One region of the Paracoccus haeundaensis genome, then DNA from elsewhere that is predicted to be linked to it. Evidence: riboswitches for the same ligand, from Rfam matches in the RefSeq annotation. Region 1 holds a riboswitch; each other region holds the start of a gene.
What was found. Region 1 has a riboswitch for cobalamin ahead of FHD67_RS04865 (TonB-dependent receptor plug domain-containing protein). Riboswitches for the same ligand answer to the same signal wherever they lie in the genome.
Positions count from the first base shown of each region.

Region 1 (7,971 bases):
CCGGCGTGATGGCGCGCAGGACGGGGTGGTCCATCACCTCCTCGGCGCGCGAGGCACGGGGCTGACGCTGGCCGGTCACGATCAGGTCGGGATCGGCCATCACCAGATCCTCCAGCGGCACAAAGCCTCCCTGCGACAGGCCCAGTTCCGTCGCCACGTTCGTCAGGCCCGCCGCCGCCAGGATCGCCCCGGCCAGGCTGTCCTGACCCGAGCTGTAGCCGTTCGCCCCATATAGCGCCGCCCGGCGGTCGGGGCGCGGGTCCGCCTGCAGTGCCGCCAGGTCGCGATCGAACTGCGCCACAATCCGGTCGGCGCGGTCCCGTCGGCCCAGCACGTCGCCCATCAGGCGCAGGTTGGTGCGGATGCTGTCCAGGTCCGTCCCCATGTCGAAGGTCGCCACGCGCAGGCCCAGCCTGTCCAGCATGTCCAGCGTCGCCGGAGAGGAATAGGTGCCCGCCAGCACCAAGTCGGGCTGCAGGGCCAGGATGTCCTCGGCCTGGCCGCGATTGGTGGGATAGGCCTCGGCCTCGCGCGCCATGGCCGAAGAGACCCGGTCCTGCGCCAGATAGCTGACCGAGGCCAGCTGTCCCGGCGCCGCCACCAGCATCGCCAGCTGATCGGTGCACAGGTTGATCGACACCACCCGCGCGGGCGCGTCGGCCCATGCGGGGGCGACCATCAGCGCCAGCCCGATCAGCCCGCGGATCACCAGCGCGCCTGCAGGCCGATGGTGCCGGTCCGCCCCTGGTTCGCAAAGCCCCAGACATCCGAATAATCGCGGTCGAACAGGTTCACCACCCGCGCCGTCGCCCGCACGTTCGGCGTCAGGTCATAGCCCGCGGCAAGGTTGACCACGGTATAGGACGGCAGTTCTTCTACGATACCGTCGTTCCATATCTGGGCATCGAATGTGCCCGCCACGTGACGCAGATCGCCCGTGACCGACCCGCGCCCGTCCAGGATTGCCAGCGTCGCGGTCAGGCCTGCCTCGTGCCGGGGGCGGCGGGTCTTGACGCTGCCATCGGGATTTTCCGCGTCCAGATAGGTATAGCTGGCCCCCAGGGTCAGACTGTCGGTCGCCAGAATGCGGGCCGCGACCTCGACCCCTTGGCGGGGGCTTTCGCCGGACTGGTTGCGATAGGAATAGAACGCCACGCCATCCTCGATGCCGACAAGATAGTCGGTGATCTCATCCTCCAGCGTCTCGTTGAAATAGGTGACGTCGATGGTCCCGCGACCGTCCGGCAGCTGCGCCTCGACCCCCAGATCAAAGCCGCTGTTCTTTTCCGGGCGCAGGTCGGGATTGCCCTGATAGACGGTGCCGAAGAAGCCGGCATCGGCATACAGCTCAAAATAGGACGGGTTCACCAGCCCCGTCCCGGCGGATGCGTGCAGGCGGAACGGACGGTCGGGCATCTGCCAGGACAGACCCAGGTTCCAGCTGGTGAAATCGGCAAAGACGCGGTTCGCGTCGTGGCGCAGCCCGGCCTGGACATCCAGTCCGCTGGCCAGCATCGCGCGGTATTCCAGCGCGACCGACGACATCTCCCGGGACTGCCCCGGCGCGGTCGAGTTGCTGTCGCGCTGATGTTCCGCCAAGAGGTTCAGCAGCTGCGAGGCATCGGCGGCCGACCCGTCCAACCCCAGGCTGGCGCGGTATTTCAGCTTTTCGGTCTGGCCGCGCCGGAACGGGCTGTTGTCCTGGCTCTGCCGGGTGATGCTGTGCTGATAGTCCAGGCGCTGGACCAGGCGGCCGTCCAACGCGGTATATTCCGCCCAGACCCCGCCCTGAAACTCGTCGCGGCGGCCGAACAGGTCGGCATCGACCAGATAGCTTTCGGCATCGGTCGCGGCAAAGTTCTCGGCGTCAAAGCCGTAATCCTCGGTGGACTGGCGCAGCGCCACCCCAAGGCGCAAATCGTCGGTGGCCAGGACGTCGCCGGACAGGACGGCGGTCTTGCGGTTGATCCCGTCCTTGCCGCCGCCATCGCCCGACTGGTCATAGCCCAGATCGTCGCGCGCCGACAGCGACAGCCGCAGCCCGCCCCGCTCCCCGCGACGGCTGACATGGACCGAGGCCGCCCCGCCGTTCCCGGCCTCGACCGAACCGCCATAGGACAGGCCCTGGGGCGCGTCGCGGGTGATGATGTTGATCACCCCCGCCGAGGCGTTCGATCCATAGAACACCGATTGCGGCCCGCGCAGCACCTCGATCCGGTCGATGTCGGTGGTCTCCAGCCCGGTCAGCACGTATTCATCCTCGCCCCCCGCCGCCTCGATGCCGTCGATCAGGATCAGGGTGTGGTTCGCCTCGGCGCCGCGGATGCGGACCTGCGCGATGCTGGCGCCGCTGCCGCTGACCGACACGCCGGGCAACGCGCGCAGGGCGTCCTGGACGGTGGCGATGCCGCGATCCTCGATCTCGGTCGCGGTCAGGACGGTGTGGGCGCGGGCATAGCCGTCCTGGGCCACGGGCGTGATGCCGGCGGTCAGCACGATCTCGTCCAGCAGGATGGGTTCTCCCGGTGCCGCACCTTGAGCGGCGGCGGTCACGGGAAGGGCGACAAGCGTCGCCAGAAGACAGATCGGACGGCGCATCGGCACGGACCTTTCAAGGCAGGCACGGCCTGCGGCAAACAGAAATGTCCGGCACACGGACCCGGTGGGTCGCGGCAGGACGGTGACTGTCACCACTGCGGATCAGCCGCTTTCCTGGCACGCCCCGCGCCGGAAATGGGTGAGTGCTGCGGCAGGTCTCCTGGCTTGCGGGTCGATGCCTTGGCCGGCCTTCCCGGATCGCTCCAGTGGCATGATCGGCCATCGCTCTCCGCTTACAGTTGCGGGGGCAGCCCCGGATTGTCACCGGCGTTCCCTTTTGATCCGGCATGCAGGCCGGAACCGTAGCGGCGCCCTTGTGGCGCAGAGGCCCCGGAGCTGTCAACGGGATTCCGCCGTCCGTTCCACGCCCGGCAAAAGGCGGTCACCGCCCGCCCCGGCCCGATCCCAGATCGGCCGAAATCCGTTCCGCCGCGGTGGCGACCATGCCGCCGATGCGGTCGACGGCGGCATCGGTCATGCGGTTTGTGGGGCCCGACACCGACACCCCGGCCACCGCCTCGCCATAGCTGTTCACGATGGAGGCCGCGACACAGCGCATCCCCAAGGTGCGCTCTTCGTCGTCAAAGGCAAAGCCGCGATGGCGGATCAGGGCGATGTCGGCCTGCAGCGCGTCCGCGTCGGCGATGGTCTTTTCCGTGAACCGGGTGAAGGTCGCGTCGCGCAGGAACACCGCCAGCCGCGTCTGATCGAACGCCGCCAGCAGCGCCTTGCCGATCCCAGATGCGTGCAGCGGAGACCGGGTGCCGGGCGGGAAAAACGCGCGGATCGTCTGATGCGTCTCGACCTGGCTGACGAACAGCACGTCGCCGTCGCGTTCGATGCCCAGGTTCGCCGTCTCTCCGGTCAGGGCCATCAGGTCGCGCATCACCGCACGGCTGCGTTCGACGATGTTCGTGCGCCGCAGGAAGGCCGAACCAAGGCGGAACGCCTCGGGGCCGATGAACCACTCCTGCCGGTCGGGATTGTTCTCGACATAGCGACGGTGTTCCAGGGTGGCCAGGACGCGGTGCATGGTGGCGGGGGACTGATCCAGATGCGTGGACAGGCCGGTCAGGGTGATCCCCTCATGTGCGGCCAGGGCCTCCAGCACGTCCAGCCCGCGGTCCAGGGCCTGGATGCTGGCGGCGGGCTGATCGGCCTTGCCGCCTCTTGGCCGTCCCCGCTTGCGCACCGGCTGCTGCATCGGAATCACGCCCCTTCCGTCTGTAACACCACAGAAAAATAATTTCATGAAAGCCGCTTTCCGGCAATGAAAAATTCAAGCGCCCATGATTTCGCTGCGAAACCTGCATTAAACCAGATTTCCGAAAAACGATTTCAAAAAAATTTACCGGTTTGCGGACCCATGCTACACCTTGTCGCATCAAGGAGGAGCCGACCGTGAGCACCCAGAACCCGATCTTCATTCCCGGCCCGACGAACATCCCCGAGGTGCTTCGCAAGGCCGTCGACATGCCTACAATCGACCATCGCAGCCCGATGTTCGGAAAGATCCTGCATCCCGCGCTGGAGGGGGTCAAAAAGGTCCTGAAATCGACGCAGGCGCAGGTCTTCGTGTTCCCCTCCACCGGCACAGGCGGGTGGGAGACGGCGATCACCAACACGCTGTCCGCGGGCGACGCGGTTCTGGCCACGCGCAACGGCATGTTCAGCCACCGCTGGATCGACATGTGCCAGCGGCACGGCCTTGACGTCGAGGTCGTGGACCAGTCCTGGGGCGAAGGTATCCCCACCGACCGGTTCGAGGAGATCCTGACCGCCGACACGGCCCATCGCATCAAGGCGGTCCTGGCCACGCATAACGAAACCGCCACCGGCGTCCGGTCGGACATCGCCGCGGTCCGCCGCGCGCTGGACCGGGCGGGCCATCCCGCGATGCTGTTCGTGGACGGGGTCAGCTCCATCGCCTGCTATGACTTCCGGATGGACGAATGGGGCGTCGATGTCGCCGTCACCGGGTCGCAGAAGGGCTTCATGCTGCCCCCCGGCCTGGCGATCGTCGGCTTTTCGCCCAAGGCGATGGCCGCGGTCGAGGGCGCGGGCCTGCCGCGCACCTTCTTCGACATCCGCGACATGGCGCGGGGCTATGCCGCGAACGGCTTTCCCTATACGCCGCCCGTCGGCCTGCTGAACGGGCTGAAGGTCGCCACCGACATGCTGCTGGACGAGGGGCTGGAGAACGTCTTTGCCCGTCATCACCGCATCGCCGAAGGCGTCCGCCAGGCCGTCGCGGCATGGGGCATGACGCTGTGCGCCGCGCGACCCGCGCTGTATTCCGACAGCGTCAGCGCGATCCGCACGCCGGACGGGTTCGACGCCAACCGCATCGTCAGCCATGCGCTGAACACCTATGGCGTGGCCTTCGGCACGGGCCTGGGCGATGTCGCGGGCAAGGTCTTCCGCATCGGGCATCTGGGGATGCTGACCGACGTGATGGCCCTGTCGGGGCTGGCCACGGCAGAGATGGTGATGGTCGATCTGGGCCTGCCCGTCACCTTGGGCTCCGGCGTCGCCGCCGCCCAAGCGCATTACCGGCACAGCGCGGGCCAGGCCTGCAGGCGGGCTGCGTGATGGACGCGATCCCGACCCTGGACGACATGCTGGCGGCACGCGACCGCATCCGCCCGCATGTCCACGTCACCCCCGTCCTGACCAGCCGGATGCTGGACGAGCTGACGGGCGCGCAGCTGTTCTTCAAGTGTGAGAACCTGCAGAAGGCCGGCGCCTTCAAGGCGCGCGGGGCCAGCAACGCGGTCTTTGGCCTGTCGGATGCCCAGGCCGCGCGCGGCGTCGCCACCCATTCCAGCGGCAATCACGGCACCTGCCTGTCCTATGCCGCAGGACGCCGCGGCATCCCCTGCACGGTCGTCATGCCCCGCACCGCCCCGCAGGCGAAAAAGGACGCGGTGCGCGGCTATGGCGCGCGCGTCGTGGAATGCGAGCCCTCGACCAGCTCGCGCGAGGCGGTCTTTGCCCAGGTCGTGGCCGAGACGGGGGCCGAATTCGTGCATCCCTACAACGACCCGCGGGTGATCGCCGGACAGGCCACCTGCTCGGCCGAGATGCTGGAGCAGATCCCCGACCTGGACGCGGTCATCGCCCCCATCGGCGGCGGCGGCATGGTGTCGGGCACCTGCCTGACCCTGTCCGCGCTGGCCCCCGCCACACGCATCTATGCGGCCGAACCCGAACAGGCCGACGACGCGGCGCGCAGCTTTCGCGCGGGCCATATCATCGCAGACGACGCGCCCGTGACGGTGGCAGACGGGCTCAAAGTGCCGCTCAAGGACATGACCTGGCATTTCGTCCGCAGCCACGTCACCGACATCCTGACCGCGTCCGAGGATGAGATCGTGGCCGCGATGCAGCTGATCTGGAAACGGCTGAAGATCGTGGCCGAACCCTCCAGCGCGGTGCCGCTGGCGACCATCCTGAAGAACCGCGACGTCTTTGCCGGCCAGCGCATCGGCGTCATCATCACCGGCGGCAATGTCGATCTGGACCGCCTGCCCTGGACCAACGGAGATGCCCAATGAACGCCCATGCAGAATTCTCAGGCCTCGAGGTCGGATACGACATTCCCGCCCTGCCGGGGATGGACGAGGCCGACATCCAGACCCCCTGCCTGATCCTTGATCTGGACGCGCTGGAACGCAACATCCGCAAGATGGGAGATTACGCCCGCGCCCACGGCATGCGCCACCGGGCGCATGGCAAGATGCACAAGTCGGTCGACGTCCTGAAGCTGCAGGAGCGGTTGGGCGGCGCGGTCGGCGTCTGCTGCCAGAAGGTGTCCGAAGCCGAGGTGTTCGTGCGCGGCGGCATCCGCGACGTGCTCGTGTCGAACCAGGTCCGCGACCCGGCCAAGATCGACCGCCTGGCGCGCCTGCCCTTGCGGGGCAGCCGGATCATCGTCTGCGTCGACGACATCGCCAACGTGGCCGAACTGTCGGCGGGGGCGCAGCGCCACGGCACCACGCTGGAATGCTTTGTCGAGATCGACTGCGGCGCCGGCCGCTGCGGGGTCAGGACGACCGAGGCGGTGGTGCAGATCGCCCAGGCCATCGACGCCGCCCCCGGCCTGAAATTCACCGGCATCCAGGGCTATCAGGGCGCCATGCAGCACCTGGACAGCTTTGACGACCGCAAGGCCAAGCTGGACGCGGCCATCGCCCAGGTCCGCGAAGCGGTCGAGGCGCTGACCGCGATCGGCCTGACGCCCGAACTGGTGTCGGGCGGGGGCACGGGGTCCTATTACTTCGAATCCAACTCGGGCGTCTTCAACGAGCTGCAATGCGGCAGCTATGCCTTCATGGATGCCGATTACGGGCGCATCCTGAACCGGGACGGCAAGCGCATCGACCAGGGCGAATGGGAAAACGCGCTGTTCATCCTGACCAGCGTCATGAGCCATGCCAAGCCGCATCTGGCGGTGGTCGATGCCGGCCTCAAGGCGCAGTCGGTGGACAGCGGCCTGCCCGTCATCCAGGGCCGCACGGACGTGAAATACATCAAGTGTTCCGACGAACATGGCGTGGTCGAGGACCCGGACGGCGTGCTGGCCATCAACGACAAGCTGCGCCTGATCCCCGGCCATTGCGATCCGACCTGCAACGTCCACGACTGGTACGTGGGCGTCCGGGGCGGCAAGGTCGAGGTCGTCTGGCCGGTCTCTGCCCGCGGAAAGGCCTATTGATGCAGACGCAATCCCCCCTGCTGATCGTCCCCGAACACCTGATCGCGGACCTGATCTCGGCCCAGGACTGCTTTGCGGCGGTCGAACAGGTCTTTGCCGCGATGGCGCGGGATACGGCCTACAACTTTCCGGTCATCCGCGAGGCGATCGGCCATGCCGATGCGCTTTACGGGTTCAAGTCGGGGTTCGACCGGGAATCGCTGGCGCTTGGGCTGAAATCAGGCGGGTTCTGGCCGCGGAACGCCGACAAGGGCCTGACGAACCATCAGTCGACGATCTTTCTGTTCGACGCCGATACCGGGCGGTGCCGGGCCGTGGTGGGCGGCAACCTGCTGACCGCGCTGCGCACGGCGGCGGCCTCGGCGGTGTCGATCCGCCACCTGGCGCGGCGGGACGCGCGGGTGCTGGGCATGATCGGGGCGGGGCATCAGTCGACCTTCCAGCTGCGCGCGGCGCTGGATCAGCAGGACTTCGACAGGGTCGTCGGCTGGAACCTGAACCCCGCCGACCTGGATCGGCTGGCCAAGGTCGCCGATGAACGCGGCATCCCGTTCCAGGCGGTCGACCTGGAGCAGCTGGGCGCGCAGGCGGACGTGATCATCACCATCACCTCGTCATTCGCGCCCATCCTGCAGGCCGCCCAGGTCCGGCCCGGC
Region 1 covers NZ_VDDC01000008.1:182,559-190,529, reverse strand. The annotation lists gene FHD67_RS04870 (ABC transporter substrate-binding protein) at 1-709, opposite strand, end outside; gene FHD67_RS04865 (TonB-dependent receptor plug domain-containing protein) at 706-2,598, opposite strand; cobalamin riboswitch at 2,732-2,918, opposite strand; gene bhcR (HTH-type transcriptional regulator BhcR) at 2,981-3,802, opposite strand; gene bhcA (L-aspartate--glyoxylate aminotransferase BhcA) at 4,000-5,190, shown strand; gene bhcB (beta-hydroxyaspartate dehydratase BhcB) at 5,190-6,155, shown strand; gene bhcC (3-hydroxy-D-aspartate aldolase BhcC) at 6,152-7,315, shown strand; gene bhcD (iminosuccinate reductase BhcD) at 7,333-7,971, shown strand, end outside.

Region 2 (7,971 bases), on a different contig from region 1:
GTCCGACCCCGAGCAGATGCTGGACTTTGTCGAGAACGGCGGCGGGGCCGAGCTGCTGAACCAGATCATGAACCCCTATGGCCTGCAGTTCATCGGCGCCACCACGCCGGGCCTGGAGGCGCTGGTCAGCGCCGTGCCGCTGGACGGGGTCGATGATCTGGCCGGCGTCAAGATCCGCGCGCCCGAAGGCCTGGTCCAGTCGGTCTTTGCCGCCGCCGGCGCATCGCCGGTGAACCTGCCCGGCTCCGAGGTGTTCACATCGCTGGACAAGAAGGTCATCGACGCGGCCGATTACAGCGTCTTTTCGACCAACCAAGCCCAAGGCTTGAACGAGGTCGCGCCCCATCCGGTCTATCCCGGCTTCCACTCCATGCCCCTGGTCGAGATCTCGATGAACAAGGAGAAATGGGACGCCCTGCCCGAGGACCTGCAGCAGGTGATGACGCAGTCGGTTCGCGATTTCGCCCGCGTCCAGGTCGCAGCCCTGGCCGAGGCCGACGCGGCCGCCGTGGCGGAGGCCGAGGCCGGCGGGACGATCACCGTCCACGACTGGTCCGACGAAGAGCGCACCAAGTTCCGCGGCATCGCGATGGGCGAATGGGAAAAGGTCGCCGGACAGTCGCCCGCGGCGCAGCAGGTCTATGACGCGCTGACCGCGTACCTGACCGAAAAGGGCCTGGTGCAGTAAGCGCCGCAGGATCGGGCGTCCGCGCCCGGTCCCTTCCAGGGAGGAGGACATGATGGACGCATCCGAAGCCATTCCGCGCGAGGAACACGAGGCCGTGCCCCAGTCGGGGCGCCTGGGTCGCGTGATCGACCGTCTGGCGATCATCCCGGCCCTGGGCCTGGTGGTCGCCATGCTGATCCTGATCCAGGAGGTCGTGCTGCGTTACGTGTTCGGCCGCCCGACGAACTGGGCGCACGAGACGACGGTGTTCCTGTGCGCGATCTCGTTCGTCTACGGGGGCTTGCTGTGCACCGCGCGCGACCGGCACATCCGGGTCGTCCTGGTCTATGACCTGCTGCCGCCCGCCGCGCGGCGGGTGGCCGACATCCTCATCTCGGCGATCTGCGGCCTGTCCTCGGGCGCCTTCGCCTGGGCGGCCTGGCAGATGGTCAAGCGGTCCGCCTGGCGCCCCGACGGCAGCTTTCACCTCGAGACCTCGGGCTCGGCCTGGAACCCGGCCTATCCGGGCGTGCTCAAGGTGCTGCTGATGGTGGCGCTGGCGATCATGGCCCTGCAATTCGCCATCCTGACCGTCAACTATGCCCGCGGGCACAAGGGAGCCCGCTGATGGAGATCTTCGGTTCGCTGCAATCCCTGGGGATCGAGGCCGGGACGGGCCTTCTGTTCGCGCTGCTGCTGCTTTTGCTGCTGACGGGCATCCCGCTGGCCTTCGTCACGCTGCTGGTCACGCTGATCTTCGCGCTCGGGTGGTTCGGTCCGAACGTCGTGCCGCTGATCACCAGCCGCGTCTATACCTTCGTGTCCAGCTTCGTCTTCGTGTCGGTGCCGATGTTCGTGCTGATGGCCGCGATCCTGGACCGCAGCGGCATCGCCCGCGACCTGTTCGAGGCGATGCGCCTGGTCGGCGGCCGCATCCGCGGCGGCGTGGCGGTCCAGACGATCTTCGTGGCCGTCATCCTGGCCGCCATGTCCGGCATCATCGGCGGAGAGGTCGTGCTGCTGGGCCTAATCGCGCTGCCCCAGATGCTGGCCCAGGGCTATGACCGCAAGCTGGCCATCGGCGTCGTCTGCGCGGGCGGCAGCCTGGGGACCATGGTGCCGCCTTCGATCGTGCTGATCATCTATGGCCTGACCGCGAACGTCTCGATCGGCGACCTATTCACGGCCGCCTTCGTGCCGGGCTTCATGCTGGCGCTGCTCTATGTGGCCTATGTGCTGATCCGTGCCTGGCTGACGCCGGGCGACGTGCCCCCGGCCGTCACCGCCCGCGTCCCGCGGGACGAAAAGCTGCGCCTGCTCAAGGGCCTGTTCCTGCCGATCCTGGTCGTGATCATGGTGCTGGGCTCCATCTATGGCGGCATCGCATCCGTGACCGAGGCCAGCGCCGTGGGCGTGGCGGGCGTGCTGATCTCGACCGTGATCCGCGGCGAATTCACCTGGGGCCTGCTGCGCGGCGCGGCCATGCAGACGCTGCAGACGGTCGGCATGATCGTCTGGATCGGCATCGGTGCATCTGCCCTGGTGGGCGTCTTCAACCTGATGGGCGGCATCAACTTCGTGTCGGAACTGATCACCGGCATCAGCGACAACCCGACGATCATCATCCTGTTCATGATGGCGATCCTGTTCGTGCTGGGTATGTTCCTGGACTGGGTCGGCATCGCGCTGCTGACCATGCCGATCTTCGTGCCGATCATCGTCAGCCTGGGATACGACCCCGTCTGGTTCGGGGTGCTGTTCGCGATGAACATGCAGGTCAGCTTCCTGTCGCCGCCCTTCGGGCCCGCCGCCTTCTACCTGAAGTCAGTGACCCCGCCGGACATCTCGCTGGGAGAAATCTTCCGCGCCCTGCTGCCCTTCATCGGGCTGCAGATCCTGGCGGTGGGCCTGCTGATCCTGTTCCCGGCCCTGGCGATCTACTGATCGCCTGCCGTGGATCGGGGGGCATGCCGGATGCGGCGTGCCCCCTTTTCGTTCGGGGACAGGAATGTTGCACCGGCAAGCGGATTGACGGATGATCCGGGTCCGTCACCCAAAGCTGACCCACCATGCACGACCCCGAACCCGTCCCCCGTCCGGACCTGTTCACGAACAAGGACCATGACGCCTGGCTGGAGCAGTTCCTGTTCCTGCGATACACCCTGCACATGCCGGCCGAACGCATCGCCCAGATCGACTATGGCCTTGACCCTGACCATCCCGAAGCCCCGATCGCCGGCCTGTTCTGGGGCAGCCAGATCGAGCGGGACTATCCCCGGCTGGACCTTCGCCACCTGTGGCGAAAGAGGCCCGGCCAGGTTTGAAGCCCTGCGGTGTCAGGCGCTGGATCGCCCGGTGGTCTGACGCCCTATATCCGACCCCCCATCAATGCCTGGCAGGAAGGACTGCGACCAACTCCTTCCTCCGCAGGGCGCCAGCGCGTTCGACCAGCGGCGCACCGGTCGCCGGGATCAGGCTGGCATAAGCGGCGGGTGTCACAGGTGCGTCGGCCGTGGTGGCCGGGTCGGCTGCGGGCTGCTTGCCGCGGCAGTTGACTTTGTCCCCACCCGGCGGCATTTCCGTCCGTGATGGTTCCCGTGCCGGCCAAGGCCCCGGCAGGGTGAAAAGGGAACGTGGTGAGGTGTAGCCATCAGGCGCCGAATCCGCGACTGCCCCCGCAACTGTAAGCGGTAGCCGACCCTATGATGCCACTGGCGCCCCCTGCGCCGGGAAGGCGGGGAAGGCCGCGACCCGCAAGTCAGGAGACCTGCCATCATGACCTGAACCAACCCGGGCGGGGTGCCCCGGAGAAAGACCGCATGCGCCGATCCACGGCCTTCATCCGACGCGACCGCGAAGGTGGGTGGGACCCCGGTGACGCCGCTGCGCCTTTTTCAGCCCCGTCCTTCGTTTCATGAAGGACGACCATGACGACCAGAATCTTCCTGACGACCGCGGTGGCGCTGGGCCTGGGCCAGGCGGCCCTTGCCGCGCCGACCGACTATCCGCTGGTGATCGACAATTGCGGGCACCAAGTGACCATCCCCGCGCGTCCCGACAACGTCGTGTCGATCGGCCAGTCCACGACCGAGATCCTGTATGCGCTGGGCCAGGCGGACCGGATGGCCGGGACCGCGCTGTGGTTCACCCCGGTGCTGCCCGCCTTTGCAGAGGATGATGCCAGGGTTGACCGCATCAGCGACGACACGCCCAGCTTTGAATCGGTGGTGAACCGGCGCCCCGGCTTCGTGCCGACGATGTTCGCCTGGATGATCGGGGATCAGGGGGCGGTCGGCACGCGCCGGCAGTTCGCCGATCTGGGCATTCCGGCCTATGTCATGCCCACGGACTGCCAAGGCAAGGACAACAGCGTGGGCGCCGACGGCACCCGCCTTGCGCCCTTCGACATCGCGACGCTGTGGGACGGCATCGACCAGATCGCGCGCGTCATGGACGCGCAGGACGCGGGCCAGGCGCTGATCGCCGACCTGCAGGCCCGAGAGGTGGCGGTCGTGGAGCGCGCGCGGGCGATGGACCTGCCGGATGCGTCCGCGGCGGTCTGGTTCTCCTCAGCCGATCTGGCGCTGGACCCCTACATGGCGGGCGGGATGGGCGTCCCGGCCTGGATGATGGACCGCCTTGGCCTGCGCAACGTCGTGACCTCGGACGAGGAATGGCCCGCCGTAGGGTGGGAGACGATCGCCCGTGCCGACCCCTCGGTGCTGGTGATCGCGCGCATGGACCGCCGCCGCTTTCCTGCCGACGATGTCGAGGCAAAGCTGCGCTTTCTGAAAACGGACCCGGTCACGCGCCGGATGACCGCCGTGCGCCGGGATCGCATCGTCATCCTGGACGCCGAGGCGCTGCATCCCGGCATTCGCATGATCGACGGGCTGGAGGCCTTGGCGGCGGGCATGGACGGGCTGTCCGAATGACCGCCGATGTCGGGGTGCCGACCGTCCGCCGCCCCTTGGCCCCGGTCTGGCTGTGGGTGTCGCTGCTGATCGTGGCGGCCCCCCTGGCCGGCACCGCCCTGGGGGAAACGCCGATCCCCCTCTCGACCGTCTGGCAGGCGCTGGCCAACCAGATGCTGGGTGCGGGCTATCCGCTGGACCCGATCGATCAGGGTATCGTCTGGGCTTACCGCCTGCCGCGCGCGCTGGTGGCAGGGGCCTGCGGAGCGGGGCTGGCGATCTCGGGGCTGGTCCTGCAGACGCTGTTGCGCAACGCACTGGCCGACCCCTATCTGCTGGGCATCTCGGCGGGGGCGTCTACGGGGGCCGTGACGGTCGCGGTGGCGGGGATCGGCGCGGGGTTCGTGCCGATGTCGGCGGGCGCGCTGCTGGGCGCGATCGCGGCCTTTGCGTTGGTGGTGGGGTTGGCGCGCCTGTCGGGTGGTGGTCCGGGCGCGCGGGGTGCCGCGCAGATCGTGCTGGCAGGCATCGCCGGGTCGCAGCTGTTCAACGCCCTGACCAGCTTCATCATCGCGCGGTCGGCCAGTGCGGAACAGGCGCGCGGCATCATGTTCTGGCTGCTGGGCAACCTGTCGGGCGTCCGGTGGGACGATGTCGGCCTGTCGCTGGCCGCCGCCGTGACCGTCCTTGGCGCGGCCGCATGGCACATCCGCGCGCTGGACGCCTTTGCCTTCGGCACGGAATCGGCGGCGTCCCTGGGCGTGCCGGTCCGGCGCGTTCAGGCCGTGCTGATCCTGGCGACCGCCATGGCCACGGCGGTCATGGTGTCGGTCACCGGTGCGATCGGCTTTGTCGGGCTGGTCGTCCCGCATGCGGCACGGTTCCTGGTGGGCACGCGCCACGCGCGGCTGGTGCCCGTGTCGGCGCTGATCGGCATGGTCTTCCTGATCGCCGCGGACGTGATCGCGCGGATGCTGGTACCCGGCCAGACCCTGCCCATCGGCGTCGTGACCGCGCTGGTCGGCGCGCCGGCCTTTGCGGCGATTCTGATCCGCGGGCGGTCCGCGTCATGATGCTGATCGCGCGTGATCTGACCCGCCGCCTGCGCGGACGCGCCCTGGTGGCCGGCGTCACCCTGGACATCCGCCCCGCAGAGATGCTGGGCCTGATCGGCCCGAACGGGTCGGGCAAGTCCACGCTGCTGCGGATGCTGGCCGGGTTGGTCCGCCCCGACGGCGGCCAGGTCGCGCTGGACGGCCGGCCGCTGCGCACCATGCCTGCGCGCCAGGTCGCCCGCCACATCGCCCTGGTCGCCCAAAGCGCCGAGACGTCGGACCGCATCACGGTCCGCGATGCCGTGGCCTTGGGGCGCACGCCCTGGCTGGACGCCCTGCGGCCCTGGTCCCCGGCGGACGAGGCGCATGTGACGCAGGCGCTGGCGCGGGTCGACCTGGCACATCTGGCGGGGCGCGACTGGTCGACTCTGTCGGGGGGCGAACGCCAGCGCGCCCATATCGCCCGTGCGCTGGCGCAGGCGCCGCGGATCCTGCTGCTGGACGAGCCGACGAACCACCTGGACATCCGTCATCAGCTGGCGATCCTGGATCTGGTGGGCGGCCTGGGCCTGACCACGGTGATCGCCCTGCATGACCTGAACCAGGCGATGCGCTGCGACAGGCTGGCGGTGATGCAGGCCGGTCGGTTGGTGGCCCTGGGCCCGCCAGACCGTATCCTGACCGCGGACCTTCTGGCGCGCGTCTTTCAGGTGCGGGCAAGCACGCTGACCGATCCGCAGGACGGCAGCCGCGTGATGCGGTTTCATCCGGTCGTCTGATGCCATGAGAGGGATTGGAGCGGGTGACGGGAATCGAACCCGTGTCTCTAGCTTGGAAGGCTAGGGTCTTACCATTACACAACACCCGCGCGGGGATCGGTATAGTCCGCCCGCGCGGCAGGTTCAAGCGGTCGCGTCACCGTCGTTGCGCAAAGAACCGCCGCAGCAGGTCGCGTGATTCCGGCGCGGCCAGGCCGTCATAAACCTCCGGGCGATGATGGCACTGCGCGTGCCGGAACACCTGCGCGCCATGGGCGACGCCCCCCATGCGCGGGTCCGACGCCCCGTAATACAGCCGGGCGATCCGCGCGGCCGAGATGGCCGCCGCGCACATCGGGCAGGGCTCCAGCGTGACCCACAGCTCGTGACCGGGCAGGCGTTCGGACCCCAGGGCCGCGCAGGCGGCACGGATCGCCAGGATCTCGGCATGGGCGGTCGGGTCGGACAGTTCGCGCGTGCGGTTGCCCGCGGCGGCCACCACGCGGCCCTGCGGGTCGGTCACGACGGCGCCCACCGGCACCTCTCCGCGCAGGGCGGCGTCGCGGGCTTGGGACAGGGCAAGCGCCATATGGGTGGTGAAGGGGACCATGACCGTCTTGTCGCAATCCCCCGCGCGGCGCGCAAGCCGGGGAAAGAAACGCTTCCCACACGGCCCTCTTGGGCGTATGCACCCCTCTTTGCCCCGCAGCGATGCGAAGGAGACGCGCATGACCGACGATCAGATTCCCGACCGCAAGGCCCCCCAGGTCGCCCCCCGCACCGAAGCCGACCGCATCGCCAAGGTGATGGCGCGCGCCGGTGTCGCCAGCAGGCGCGAGGCCGAGCGGATGATCATTGAGGGCCGCGTCAGCGTAAACGGCAAGAAGATCGACAGTCCCGCCCTGGACGTTCTGCCCACCGACCGGATCACCGTCGACGGCAAGAAGCTGGAGGAGCCGCAGGAGACGCGGCTGTGGCTGTACTACAAGCCCCTGGGCCTAATCACGTCGGAAAACGACGAGCTGGGCCGCCAGACCGTGTTCGACGCGCTGCCGCGCGACATGCCTCGGGTGATGACCGTGGGGCGTCTTGACCTGAACTCCGAGGGCCTGCTGCTGCTGACGAACGACGGAGAGCTGAAGCGACGGCTGGAGCTGCCGGCGACGGGCTGGCTGCGCCGGTACCGGGTGCGAGTGAACGGCACGCCCTCGGACATGACCTTCGACCCGCTGCGCCGCGGCGTCACCATCGAGGGAGAGGACTTCGCCCCCATGGAGATCAAGCTGGACAGCCAGCAGGGTGCGAACGCTTGGATCAGCGTGGGCATCCGCGAGGGCAAGAACCGCGAGATCCGCCGCGCGATGGCCCATGTCGGCCTGCAGGTGAACCGCCTGATCCGCATCGGCTATGGTCCGTTCAAGCTGACCGGCATGGACAAGAACCAGGTGACCGAGGTCAAGCGCAAGGTCCTGCGTGACCAGCTGGGCGGCCTGCTGACCGGAGAGGTCGAGGACAAGCCGCGCGAGATGCGCCCCCGCGGGGCTGCCGGCGAACGCGCCGCCCGGTCCGAGGGGGGC
Region 2 covers NZ_VDDC01000051.1:423-8,393, reverse strand. The annotation lists gene FHD67_RS18570 (TRAP transporter substrate-binding protein) at 1-688, shown strand, start outside; gene FHD67_RS18565 (TRAP transporter small permease subunit) at 738-1,295, shown strand; gene FHD67_RS18560 (TRAP transporter large permease) at 1,295-2,611, shown strand; gene FHD67_RS18555 (hypothetical protein) at 2,737-2,991, shown strand; cobalamin riboswitch at 3,240-3,456, shown strand; gene FHD67_RS18550 (ABC transporter substrate-binding protein) at 3,595-4,602, shown strand; gene FHD67_RS18545 (FecCD family ABC transporter permease) at 4,599-5,654, shown strand; gene FHD67_RS18540 (ABC transporter ATP-binding protein) at 5,651-6,415, shown strand; tRNA gene FHD67_RS18535 (tRNA-Gly) at 6,431-6,504, opposite strand; gene FHD67_RS18530 (nucleoside deaminase) at 6,552-7,004, opposite strand; partial or broken gene FHD67_RS20970 (pseudouridine synthase) at 7,123-7,971, shown strand, end outside.
Region 2: another riboswitch for cobalamin. It lies ahead of FHD67_RS18550 (ABC transporter substrate-binding protein); the one in region 1 lies ahead of FHD67_RS04865 (TonB-dependent receptor plug domain-containing protein).

Region 3 (7,971 bases), on a different contig from region 1:
GCCGTTGATGCGTCCGGCCAGGTGTTCGGTCTCCTCCCGGATGTCCTGATAGGCTTCGACCTCGCCCCGCGTCGGAGGCGCGATCTGCAGGAACGAGATCTTCTCGTGCAGGTCGGGGATCTTTTCCAGCAGCAGCTGATAGGCCCGGAACCGCTGCGGGATGCCCTTGGAATAATCCAGCCGGTCGACGCCGATCATCATCTTGGCCCCGGTCAACAGGCGCATGCGGTCGCTGTCGGGGGCGTCTGCTGCCTCGGTGATGAAGGCCGCGGCGTCGATGCCGATCGGAAAGACCTGCGTGCGGACCATGCGTCCCGACAGCCGGAAGCGGTCCGGCGCGACCTGATCGCCGTCCGCCAGCTGACGGGCGCTTTCGGCAAAGGCGCCAAGGTCGCGTTCGGCCTGGAACCCCAGCAGATCGTAATGGGACAGCCAATCGAACAGCTGCGCGGGGTTGGGCAGGGCCGCGCAATCAGCCGGACCCGGAATGGGGATGTGCAGGAAATGGCCGATCGGGTTTTCCACCCCCAAGGCGCGCAGTTCGGCGGCCATCGGGAACAGGTGATAATCCTGCACCCAGATCCGGTCATCGGGGCGCAGGACCGGCAGCAGCATCCGCGCGATGCGCTGGTTCACCCGTGCATATCCATCCAGGTATTCGGGCCTGATGCGCATCAGGTTGGGGCGCCCATGGCACAGCGGCCACAGGATGGAGTTGGAATAGCCCAGATAGTATTCGTCATGCTCTTGCGGGGTCAGGTCAAAGGACAGCCGTTGGAACGCCGCGCCCGGATGGTCCTGCAGGTCGGGCGCGGGATCGTCCGTCACCTCGCCCGAGAAACCCACCCACACCCCGCCGGAACTGCGCAACGCATCCTCCAGCGCCACCACCAGCCCGCCCGAGGGATCGTCCCCCAGCGGCAGGCGGTTCGAGACGACGATCAGGCGCGGTTCGGTGGACATGGGCATTCCTCAGTTCAGCGATGCGTCAAGCCAGGCGGCCAGCGCGGCAGGGTCGGACAATCGGTGATGCGCGGCGGTGGGACCGTCGCCGATCTTGATGGCAAAGCCACCGCGGGCCTGCGCCTCGGCCATGGCGGGTTCGTCGGTGGTATCGTCGCCCGCAAAGACCGGCACGCGCCCGGCAAAGGGCTCAAGCGTCATCAGATGCGCCAGCGCGCTGTCCTTGCCGACACCGCCGGGGCGCAGTTCGACCGCCATCTTGGCGGGCTGCAGCACCAGATGCGGGTTCCGATCGGCCAGATCCTGCATCACCTCATCGACAAAGGCGCGCAGATCGGGGGCGTCCCGATAATGCAGTGCGACGCCGTGGGGCTTTTCCTCGACCAGCAGGGCGGGATGGGGCGCGGCGGCGGCATGGGCCGCGGCATGAAGGGGGCCCGCGTCGAAATCCACCCGGTGCAGGGTCTGAATGCGGCCGGGGCGCAGCGACAGTTCGGCGCCGTGGCTGCCCGCGACGATGCCCTCGAACCCGTCCATATGTCCGCGCAGGTCGGCCACGTCGCGCCCCGAGATCAGCGCCACCGCACCCCCCTGCCTCCGGTACAGCGCCGCCAGCCGGTCGCGCAGCGCCTGCGTGACAACGACCGCATCGGGCCGGGGGGCGATGTCGACCAGGCAGCCGTCGAAATCCAGGAACAGGGCGGCGTCGGGGGCAAGCGGGGGTGGGGTCACGTCAGGCGGGCTCCGGCGATTGGGATATACCAAAGGGAACCCGTGACTCCCCCCGAGGGTTCACCGCCGCGTGAGGTTTTTTGACTGCCGACCCGCGCGCGTCAGTATTCGACCCCGGCCTGCGCCTTGATCCCAGACCGGAACGGATGCTTGACCTGGGTCATCTCGGTCACCAGGTCGGCAGCCTCGATCAGCGCGTCGGGGGCGCCGCGCCCGGTCAGCACCACATGGGTCATGGCGGGCTTTTCCGCCTGCAGAAAGGCCACCACTTCGGCCGCGTCCAGATAACCATAGCGCAGCGCGATGTTGATCTCGTCCAGCAGGACCATGCGGATGGCCGGGTCACGGATCAGGTCCCGCGCGCGCGCCCACCCGGCCTGCGCCATGGCGATGTCACGGGACTTGTCCTGCGTCTCCCAGGTAAAGCCCTCGCCCATGGCGTGGAACTGGCAGATGTCGGTGAAATGCGTGGTCAGCAGCGTGCGTTCGCCCGTGTCCCACGCGCCCTTGATGAACTGCACAACGGCGCAGGGCATCCCGTGCGCGATGGAGCGCATGATCATGCCGAACCCCGACGACGACTTGCCCTTGCCCGGCCCGGTATGGACGATGATCAGGCCCTTTTCGCCGGTCTTGGTCTCCATCATGCGGTCGCGTGCGGCCTTTTTCCTGGCCATCTTGGCGGCGTGGCGGTCCTGATCCTCGGCGGAAATCGGGTCGGTCTGCGTCATCGGGTCGCTCCTTGCGGTTGACAAACGGCGGGTGCGGGGGTTTGGGTGAGGGCGTGTTGGTTCCTGTCTATGACAGGCGAAGAGGGAATGCGACAAGGCCCCGGGTCACCAGACCCGCGACCCCAAGCGCAGCCGCCCCCGCGACCGTGACCGGAGAGGTCGCCCGATCCACTGGCCCCGATTGGGGCTGGGAAGGTGGGACGACCGTTGGGGCATTCGCCCCTGGATCCGCAAGCCGGGAGACCTGCCAGCACCTGACGATGACGGGCGAACGGGGTGTTTCGCGACCGGCAGGTGATGGCCGGATGCCCCGTGCCGCCTCCTCTCGGACGCCCCTTGCCGCAACAAGGAAGGGGCCGCGATGCGCGCCGTTCTGCATGTCTGCACCACCTGTCGCGGCACCGTGCCCGACCCGGTTCCCGATGCCGCAGGGACCGATGCCGCAAGGACGGATGCCCCTGGCCCGGACGTGCCGCGCCTTGGCGCCCGGCTGCACGACCTGCTGTCCCGCACCGCCCCCGACGGCGTCGAGATCCGCCCCGTCGAATGCCTTTCTGCCTGTTCGCAGGGCTGTTCCGTCGCGCTGTCCGCGCCGGGCAAGTGGTCCTATGTCTATGGCCGCCTGACGCTGGACGACGCCGCCGACATCCTGTCGGGCGCGCGCGCCTATGCCGGGACCGCCGACGGCATCGTGCCGTGGCGCGAACGCCCCGCCGTCTTCCGCAAGCAGAGCCTTGCCCGCATCCCCCCGCATACCCTGTCGCAGGAGTGACCATGAACGACCTTATCAAGACCCCCGTCACCGTGATCACCGGCTTTCTGGGGTCGGGCAAGACGACCCTGGTGCGCCATCTGATGGCCAACCCCCAGGGGCTGCGCCTTGCGGTGATCGTGAACGAATTCGGCACGATGGGTGTCGATGGAGAGATCCTCAAGGGTTGCGCCGACGCCGCCTGCCCGGCCGAGAACATCGTTGAGCTGTCGAACGGCTGCATCTGCTGCACCGTCGCCGACGATTTCATCCCCACGCTGGAGGCGCTGATGGCGCTTCCCGCCCGCCCGGACCACATCCTGATCGAGACCTCGGGCCTCGCGCTGCCCAAGCCCCTGCTGAAGGCCTTCGACTGGCCCGCCGTCCGCTCGCGCATCACCGTGGACGGCGTGATCGCCCTGGCCGATGCCGAGGCCGTGGCGGCGGGCCGCTTCGCCCCCGACGTGGCGGCGGTGGACGCGCAGCGCGCCGCCGACCCCGGCCTGGACCACGAGACGCCCCTGTCCGAGGTCTTCGAGGATCAGATCGCCTGCGCCGATGTCATCCTGCTGACCAAGGCCGATCTGGCCGGACCGCAGGGCGTCGCAGCGGCACGGTCGGCGATCGAGGCCGAGCTGCCCCGCCCCCTGCCCATCCTGACCGTGACCGAGGGCGCGGTCGATCCTCGCCTGGTCCTGGGCCTGGGCAAGGCCGCCGAAGATGATCTGGACGCCCGCCCCAGCCATCACGACGGCGCCGACGACCACGAACATGAGGATTTCGACACCGTCGTCATCGACCTGCCCGAAATCACCGACCCGGCCGATCTGGCCGCCCGCATCGCCCGTCTGGCCGCCGAGCAGAACGTGCTGCGCGTCAAGGGCCATGTCGCCGTCGCGGGCAAACCCATGCGCCTTTTGGTGCAGGCCGTGGGCGCGCGGGTGCGCCATCAGTACGACCGCCCGTGGGGCCAGACCCCGCGCCGCTCGCGCCTGGTGGTGATCGCGGAGCACGACGACGTGAACCCCGACGCGATCCGCGCCGTGCTGGAGGCCGTGCCAGCATGACCGGGCCCGCCTGATGCATGTCATCTTCCGCGAACAGGTCGGGCTGGAGCAGACCGACACCCCCTATGATCCCGGGCAGACGCCCGGCGATCTGGTGGTCCTGTCCTTTTCGGACAGCGACCTGGGGGCCTTTGCGGAGGGCTGGCGGCGCGCGGCGGGGGGACTGCCGTCCACGCGGCTGTGCAACCTGGTGGCGCTGCGGCACCCGGTCTCGGTCGACACCTATGTCGAGAACACCCTGTCGGGCGCGCGCGGCATCCTGATCCGCCTGATCGGCGGAGAGGCGTATTGGCCCTATGGCCTGGCCTCGGTCCAGGACCTGGCGCGCCGGCGGGGCATCGCGCTGGCCGTGCTGCCCGCGGACGGCCGCGACGATCCGCGGCTGGAGGAGATGTCGACCGTTCCCCCCTCGGTCCTGCGCGTGCTGCGGCGGCATTGCGACCAAGGCGGCGCGGTCGCGGCGCAGGCGGCGCTGGCGCAGATGGCCGTCGCATCGGGCCTGCAGGCCGCGCCCGTGCCGGGGGTCAAGACCCTGCCCGCGATGGGGTTCTACGACCCCGACCGGGGGGTGGTCGCCGATCCGGGCCCTATTGCGGCGCTGGTCACCTTCTATCGCAGCTGGCTGGCGGCGGCGGATGTGGCGCCCATCGACGCGCTGATCCGGGCGTTGCGGGCGCGGGGCATCGCGGCGATGGGCGTCTTTGCCCCGTCGCTCAAGGCGCCGGGCCTGGGCGACTGGCTGGCCGATGCCCTGCCGGGCGGGCCTGCGCTGGTCGTGAACGCGACCGGGTTTTCCGGGGGGAACGCGGGTCCGTTCGACGGCTGGTCCTGCCCGGTGTTCCAGGTGGCCCTGTCCACCAACCGCCGCCGCGACTGGCTGGCGGCCGAACGCGGTCTGTCGCCGTCGGACCTAGCTATGAACGTCGTCCTGCCCGAGGTCGACGGACGCATCTTCGCGGGCCTCATCAGCTTCAAGGCGGTCAGCCCGCGCGACCCGGACCTGCAGTATTCGCGCTTCGTGCACCGGCCCGATGCGCCGATGCGGGCCCGGGCCGTCGACCGCATCGCCGCCTGGCACGCGATGGCGCAAGGGGCGGGTCGCGTGGCGATGGTGCTCTCCACCTATCCGGGCCGCGACTGGCAACAGGCCCATGCGGTGGGGCTGGACGCGCCGGCATCCGCGCAGGCGGTGGGGGCGATGCTGGGCACGGACCTGCCCGCGCTGCCGGACGGCACCCTGGCTTGGCCGCTGGACGATTACCGCGCGGCGCTGGCCCGCCTGCCGCAGGCGCTGCAGGAGGACCTGCACGCGGCCTGGGGGCCGCCCGAGACGGACCCCGATTGCCGGGACGGCGCCTTCCACCTGCGCGCCAGCCTGCACGGCCCGGTGATCCTGGCGCTGCAGCCCGAACGCAGCCACCGCGCCGGGCGCGAGGACAGCTATCACGACCTGACCCGCGTGCCGCGCCATGCCTATGTGGCCTTCTATCTGTGGCTGGCGCAGCAGGGCGCGCGGGCGCTGATCCACATGGGCGCGCATGGCACGCTGGAATGGCTGCCGGGCAAGGCGGTCGCGCTGTCGGGCGACTGCTGGCCGCAGGTTCTGCTGGGGTCGCTGCCGGTGATCTATCCCTTCATCGTCAACGATCCGGGAGAGGCCGCGCAGGCGAAACGCCGCATCGGGGCGGTGACCCTGGGCCATATGCCGCCCCCCATGCGGGACGCGGCCCTGCCCCCCGGCATGGCCGGGCTGGAACGGTCCCTGGACGAATATTCCACCGCCGACGGGCTGGACCCCGCGCGTCGCGACCGCCTGATCGCCGCAATCCGGGACGAGGCGCGCGCCCTGGGGGTCGAGGCCGATCTGGGCATCCCCCCCGACGCCAGCGCCGCCGAGGCGATCACCCGAATCGACCGCTTCGTCTGCGACATCAAGGAAAGCCAGTACGGAGAGGGGCTGCATGTCTGGGGCAGCGGCGTCTGCGGTCAGGCCGAACGCGACGGGCTGATGGCCGCGCTGGCCGGGCGGTTCGTTGCGCCGGGGCCGTCGGGTTCGCCCAATCGGGGGCGGTCGGACGTGATGCCCACCGGGCGCAACCTCTACAGCGTGGACCCGCGTGCCGTGCCCACGCCCTCCGCCCATGCGCAGGGGGTGAAACTGGCCGAGGAGTTGCTGCGCCGTCACCTGCAGGATCACGGCGACTGGCCGCGCGGGCTGGTCGTGGATCTCTGGGGCAGCGCGACCATGCGCACCGCGGGCGAAGAGTTCGCCATGGCCCTGCATCTGGCCGGGCTGAAGCCGGTCTGGGATGCCGGGTCCGGCCGCGTCTCGGGCGTCGAGGTCGTGCCGCTGGCCCTGCTGGGCCGCCCGCGCATCGACGTGACGCTGCGGGTGTCGGGCCTGTTCCGCGACGTGTTCCCGGTGCTGGCACAGCTGTTTCAGACCGGGGCCGCGACGCTGGCCGCGCGGGACGAGGCGGCGGATCAGAACCCCTATGCCGAGGGCGCACGGGTCTTCGGCCCGCAGCCCGGGCAATACGGGCTGGGCATGGGCACCGCGCCCGCGGAATTCACCGATGCCGCGCGTCAGGCGGCGGGCGAGGCCTGGATCGCGGCCTCCAGCTGGGCCATCGGGGCGGATGGCGCCAGCCATGAGGCCCGCGACGTGCTGGAGGCGCGGCTGGCCGCGACCGACAGCTTTGTCCACGCGCAGGACCTGCCCGAGACGGATCTGCTGCTGGCCGCCGACTATGCCGCGCATGAAGGGGGCTTTGCTGCCGCCATGGCGCGGATCGGGGCGGATGCGCCCGCGCTTTACCATCTGGACGCCAAGCAACCCGACCGCCCCCGCGCCCGGACCCTGACCGAAGAGATCGCCCGCACCACCCGCGCCCGGGCCGCCGATCCGGCGTGGGCCGACGCCATGACGCGGCACGGCTATCGCGGCGCGGCCGAGATCGCGTCGACGCTGGACCACATGGCGGCCTTTGCCCATCTGGCGGGCGCGGTGCCCGCGCATCTGTTCGACCTTTATCATCAGGCGACCTTGGGCCGCCCCGAGATCGTCGCCTTCATGCAGGACGCGAACCCCGCCGCCCTGGCCGCGATGCGCGACCTGTTCCAGCGGCTGCACGATGCCGGCCTGTGGGTCACGCGGCGAAACTCGATCATGGCGGGGCTGTCATGATCCGCGGCTGGTGCCCTGGCGCGCTGCAGCCGATGGAGTCCGGCGACGGGTGGGTGGTACGCATCCGCCCCCCCGGCGGGCGTCTTGACGCGGCCCAGGCCCAGGCCATCGCCGATGCCGCCCAGACCCATGGCAATGGCGTGATTGAGCTCACCGGCCGCGCCAACCTGCAGCTGCGCGGCGTCACGCCCGCGACCCATGCGCCGCTGATCGCGGCGCTGCGCCCACACGGCCTGATCGACCCCGACATCGCCACCGAGACGCGCCGCAACATCTTGGTCACGCCCTTTGCGGATGCCGCCGCCGATGCGCTGGCCGCCGATCTGGCGGCGGCGCTGTCCGCAAGCGACCTGGCCCTGCCCGCCAAGTTCGGTTTTGCGGTCGATACCGGTCCCGCGCCAGTGCTGACCCGAGACCCTGCCGATATTCGCATCGAGGCAGGCCCGACGCTCCGCGCCGATGGCATGGACCGCGCCGCGCCCTATCGCGGGCCGCAGGATGCGCTGGCGCTGGCCCGCTGGTTCCTGGACCGGGGCGGCT
Region 3 covers NZ_VDDC01000007.1:185,292-193,262, forward strand. The annotation lists gene FHD67_RS03810 (alpha,alpha-trehalose-phosphate synthase (UDP-forming)) at 1-963, opposite strand, end outside; gene otsB (trehalose-phosphatase) at 973-1,695, opposite strand; gene cobO (cob(I)yrinic acid a,c-diamide adenosyltransferase) at 1,797-2,426, opposite strand; cobalamin riboswitch at 2,467-2,692, shown strand; gene FHD67_RS03825 (DUF1636 family protein) at 2,788-3,198, shown strand; gene cobW (cobalamin biosynthesis protein CobW) at 3,201-4,244, shown strand; gene cobN (cobaltochelatase subunit CobN) at 4,258-7,431, shown strand; gene cobG (precorrin-3B synthase) at 7,428-7,971, shown strand, end outside.
Region 3: another riboswitch for cobalamin. It lies ahead of FHD67_RS03825 (DUF1636 family protein); the one in region 1 lies ahead of FHD67_RS04865 (TonB-dependent receptor plug domain-containing protein).